2 regions of the Agrilutibacter solisilvae genome follow, and region 1 is predicted to be linked to the other one. Evidence: riboswitches for the same ligand, from Rfam matches in the RefSeq annotation. Region 1 holds a riboswitch; the other holds the start of a gene.
The links. A riboswitch is a leader RNA that binds a small molecule or an ion and turns the genes downstream of it on or off. The one in region 1 is predicted to bind cobalamin.

Region 1 (2,465 bases):
AACCACTGTCGCGGCGGGTGTCGAAGCGGTCGATGAACACACCGTCGTAGTAGTTGTGGCTGGTGTCCTCGCTGCGGCCGGCATTGAGGGTCACCGTGACCTGCTCGCTGGGCGTGTAGCGCACGCGGCTGCCGAGGATCTCCTGCACCACGTCCGACTCATTGGACCAGCTGCTGTCGTAATCGTTGTGGCCTTCAGCCCGCAGCGCACGCGCCTCGACGTCCCAGGCCGGGGTGAACCGGTAGCCGCCACCGAGCGACAGGGAGCTGTTGCGGTAACCGTCGCGATCGGGATCGAGGGCGAAATCGTCCCAGGGCGAGGCGGGATTGTCGCGGTAGGAATCGATGCCGCCGGTGGTTTCGTGCGCGGCGTGCACCGAGTACCAGCCACCGTGCCCGCCGGAGGCGTCGCTGCGGCCGGACACGCCTGCGCCGTAGCGCTGGGTGTCGAAATTGCCGGCACCGATGTTGACGGTCGCCTGGAAGGGGCCGTGCGGGCGACGGGTGAATATCTGGATCACGCCGCCGACGGCGTCGGCGCCGTACAGGCTCGACACGGGGCCGCGCACGATCTCCACGCGCTCGATCTGCTCGACCGGCAGGTCCTGGAAGGCCATCCCGCCACTGGTGGCCGATCCGGCGCGCACGCCGTCGATGAGCACCACCACGTGGTCGGAATCGGTGCCGCGCAGGAAGCTGGACGCCACCTTGCCCGGCCCGCCATTGGCGCCGATGGTGAGGCCCGGGACGCCCCGCAGCAGGTCCGGCAGCGACGCGGGTGCGCGGCGGTCGATGTCCTCACGGGTGATCACCGTCACCGCGGCGAGCGTCGCGTCGATGGTCTGCGCGGTGCGCGTGGCGGTGACCACGACGTCGTCGAGGTCGGTGGCCGGGTCGCTGGCCGGGTTGCCGGCCGGCTGCGCCCGCACGGTCGGGACGATGAGGGACGCGAGCGCAAGCGCCAGCAGCGAGCGCCGCGGCGTGGAAAGGAAAACGGAACGCATGGCAATACTCCTAGGCCGCGCCTGCCCGCGCGGGTATACCGGGAAAGGGACAGGCGGGGAGGGAGTGGCGAGACGGCACGCGGATGCATGGCCCCGCGACATAGCCCACCGCATGTCGGGAAAGGCCTTGGGGCCGGTCTCCGGGCTCGTGCGCGGACGCTGAAGCGCGTCCAGGAGCGGCGCCTTCCCGTGCATCGCGCACAGTGGCATTCGCCATTCCCGGGCCATCCTGGGCCCAACACCTACCGTTGCGGGGGCAGCTCCGGAATAGCCGCCCTGTCGACCAGACAGGGGGCGCACCGGATTCCCGTTTCAACCGTCGCAGCACGCGACGGTCACCTCAGGCGGCGCGAAGTCTAGCAGGCGCCACGAATTAGTTGCAGCGCCGAGGATTTCGAGCGCGCCGCAGCGCGCAGCGACAACAATGCGGCGCCGGCTGGAGCGGGCCGAGGCCGGGCACCTCACCCACCCCCCGCCCCGCCTGACCGTTCCCCCCCGACTTGCGCGTTGGAGTGGGCAGGAACCGCGCGTAGGGACAACGCCATGGCCTCGATGCAGAAGCCCCCGCTCCGGGTGCATGCCAGGCCGTCGCGCGGCAGCGGGCTCAACGGCCCCGCCGGCCGATGACGAACGATGCAGGCCCGGCCACCCGCCCACCACCCTCGATCGCGCGCGCCGGACCCGGCGCCGGCGCCCCCGATTACCGCCGCGCTGCCCGAAGCGATCGGCATCGCCACCGGCCTGAAGGGGTTCCTGCTCTGGGTGGGCGGCTCGCTGGCGGGCATCACCGCCATGCTCTATGCCTGCGGCTACCTGGTGACCCGGGCCCACATGTCGATGCTGGGCCTGTATGGCTTCGTCACCTACGACAGCGACCACTTCCTGCAGGAAGGCGCCAAGTTCCTGTTGACCATGGCCCAGGAGATGGCCGAGATCGTCGCCGTGCTGCTGGCTGTGCTCGGCCTGCTCCTGCTGGTGCCGGGCTGCCTGGCGCTTTGCGGCCGGCGACGGCGGGACGCATGGCGGGAACGCTACCGGGGCTGGCGGCAACGCAGCGCGGTCGAACATACGTGGGAACGCGGCCGCTACCTCCTCTACGGCGCCGCCTTTGTCTATCTCATCGCCAAGACGGGCTTCGTCCTCGATCTGCTGTACGCGCCGCTGGGAGTCGCCAACCTGCTCTACGACGGGGCCGCCCCCGTCTGCGCCACGTTCGACGCGACCGATTCCGCCTGTCTGCGCCAGGCGCTGCTGCGGGGGGAAGCCGACAACCTGGGCGCCGCGTTCGACGCGCAGTTGTACCTGGCACTGACCGTCGTGCTGCTCGCCTGCGTGACCTGGTGGATCGTCATGCCCTGGAAATGGCGGGCCTGGCTGATCGCGCCGTTCATCGTGTCCGTCGCCCTGTGCCTGTTGCTGCTGCCCATGGACTACGGCGTACTGCAGCGCCCGACGATCTACC
Region 2 (2,465 bases), 140 kb from region 1:
ACCCGCGGATTGCGCAGCATCGGCGACAGCAGCCGCGCCACGCGCGCGCGGCCGGCGATGTCCAGCGCCTCACGGGCCGCTTCGTCGCCGCCCAGCGCGTCGGCCAGTACGCGCAGTTCCTCCAGCTTCTGCCGTGCATACGCCATCCAGCCGCGCAGGCGGTCGGGCAGCTTGCGTTCCAGCTGCAGGTCCACCGGAACGTGCAGCAGCGAGCATGAGGGCGCGATCCATCGGGCCCGCGCTCCCGCGCGCTTGACCAGCTCCACGGCCGCGTCCAGATCCGCGCGCCAGATGTTGCGGCCATCGACGACGCCCAGGCTGAGCGCAACTCGCTCGGGTACCGCCGCGAGCACGGTCTCCAGCTGTCCCGGCGCGCGCACCAGGTCGACGTGCAGGCCCTGCACCGGCAGCGATGCGACCAGCGCGGTGTTGTCGCCCAGCGCGCCGAAATACGTCGCCAGCAGCAGCTGCGGCGCGTCCGCCTGCGCCAGCGCCGCGAACGCGCGGCGATAGGCGGCCTGTTCCTGCGGCGTGAGGTCGAGCACCAGGCAGGGCTCGTCGATCTGCACCCATGGCGCGCCCGCGCGCCGGAGCTGTTCGAGCAGCTGCGCGTAGGCGGGCAGCAGCGCGTCGAGCAGTTCAAGCGGGCATCCGCCGTCGCTGCGCTTGCCCAGCTTGAGGAAGGACACCGGGCCCAGCAGCACGGGCCGGGCTTCCAGTCCCAGCGCGCGCGCATGCGCCAGTTCGGCCAGCGGCTTGCCGGCGCGCAGGGTAAAGGTCTGGTCGGCTGCGAACTCGGGGACCAGGTAGTGGTAGTTGGTGTCGAACCACTTGGTCATTTCCAGCGCGCGCAGGTCGTGGCCGTCGCGCTGGAGGCCGCGCGCGAGGGCGAAATACCCGGCCAGCGGATCGGCCTCGCACAGCGCCCGGTGCGAGGGCGGGATGGCATCGAACAGCACCGCCGTGTCGAGCACGTGGTCGTACAGGGTGAAGTCGTTGCACGGCACGACGTCGGCGCCGGCCTCGCGCGCCAGCTGCCAGTGACGCTGGCGCAGCGCCGAAGCGGTGTCCTGCAGGGCTCCGGCGCTGGTTTCGCCGCTCCAGAACGCCTCCAACGCCTGCTTGAGCTCGCGGCGTGCGCCGATGCGCGGAAAGCCGAGGTGGGTGACGAGCGGGCGCGCGGCGTCCGTCGACGGGAAGTGCGAGTGCGATTGCGACTGCTGCATGGTGATCTCCTGCGTTGCATGGGCAAGACGCAGGGCAACGAAGGCACACCTCGCCCGCCCGGTGGGGCAGGAACCGATGACGGCGACGGTGTTCGACCTTCGCCCCCGCGGGCGAACCGGCCGCCTGCGGACGCGATCGATCGTTCAATCGATCGCGCACCGGCGTGCCGGGAGTCGGACGGAAGCGAGCTTCCGGTCGGGGCAGGTCTTCGGGCTGAGGACACGGCCCGGCGGACACGCCCGGACCTCCTACTGGCCGTCGCTTCCCGGGCTTGCGCCCAGTGCTTGAGACGGCGGTCGTTTCCAACACCGCTGCGGGGCAGCTCCGGAATGGACGCACGGGGCGCCGCACCGGATTCCCTCTGGCGAACCACCGGCTGCCCGGCGGTCGCTTGTCACATCTCTCTATCGCAATGAGGAGATGATCACCTCGACCGGGGGACCGTAAGGGCGGCCCCGGGGCAAGTCAAATGATGAAAAGCGGGCAGGGGACTTCGGCGGAACGCGCTGGAAGGAGATCCCTGCCGGCAGAGCGGACCGCCGTGGGGCCCTGGCGGAATCCCGCTCCCCGTGCCGTCGCGTTTGAATCCCCCGCCCGCCCCACCGACAATGTGCCCCCTTTTTTCGCCCGCCCCCACGGCCCCAGGAGTTCCATGTCCATCGTCCGCATGACCGACCTCGACCTCGCCGGCAAGCGCGTGCTGATCCGCCAGGACCTCAACGTGCCGGTCGCGGCGGGCAAGGTCACCTCCGACCAGCGCCTGACCGCGTCGCTGCCGACCCTGCGGCGCGCGCTGGAGCAGGGCGCGGCGGTCATGGTGATGTCGCACCTGGGCCGCCCGAAGGAAGGCGTGTGGACGCAGGAGGACTCGCTGGCCCCGGTGGCGCAGCGCCTGGGTGAGCTGCTCGGCTTCGAGGTGCCGCTGGTGCGCGACTGGGTGGATGGCGGCTTCGAAGTGAAGCCCGGCCAGCTCGTGCTGCTGGAGAACTGCCGCATGAACCCGGGCGAGGGCAAGGACGACGAGACGCTGTCCAGGAAATACGCCGCCCTGTGCGACGTGTTCGTCATGGACGCCTTCGGCACCGCGCATCGCGCCCAGGCCTCCACGCATGGCGTGATCCGCCACGCCGCGGTAGCCGCCGGTGGTCCGCTGCTGATGGCCGAACTCGATGCGCTGGCCAAGGCCCTGGACAACCCGGCGCGGCCGTTGCTGGCGATCGTCGCCGGGTCCAAGGTGA

Region 2: it holds a riboswitch for cobalamin, as region 1 does, so the genes downstream of both, metE (5-methyltetrahydropteroyltriglutamate--homocysteine S-methyltransferase) here and btuB (TonB-dependent vitamin B12 receptor) in region 1, are expected to answer to the same signal.

Annotation. Positions count from the first base shown of each region.
Region 1 covers NZ_CP071518.1:165,553-168,017, forward strand. The annotation lists gene btuB (TonB-dependent vitamin B12 receptor) at 1-1,003, opposite strand, end outside; cobalamin riboswitch at 1,118-1,361, opposite strand; gene I8J32_RS00780 (hypothetical protein) at 1,637-2,465, shown strand, end outside.
Region 2 covers NZ_CP071518.1:301,480-303,944, reverse strand. The annotation lists gene metE (5-methyltetrahydropteroyltriglutamate--homocysteine S-methyltransferase) at 1-1,226, opposite strand, end outside; cobalamin riboswitch at 1,430-1,588, opposite strand; gene I8J32_RS01375 (phosphoglycerate kinase) at 1,880-2,465, shown strand, end outside.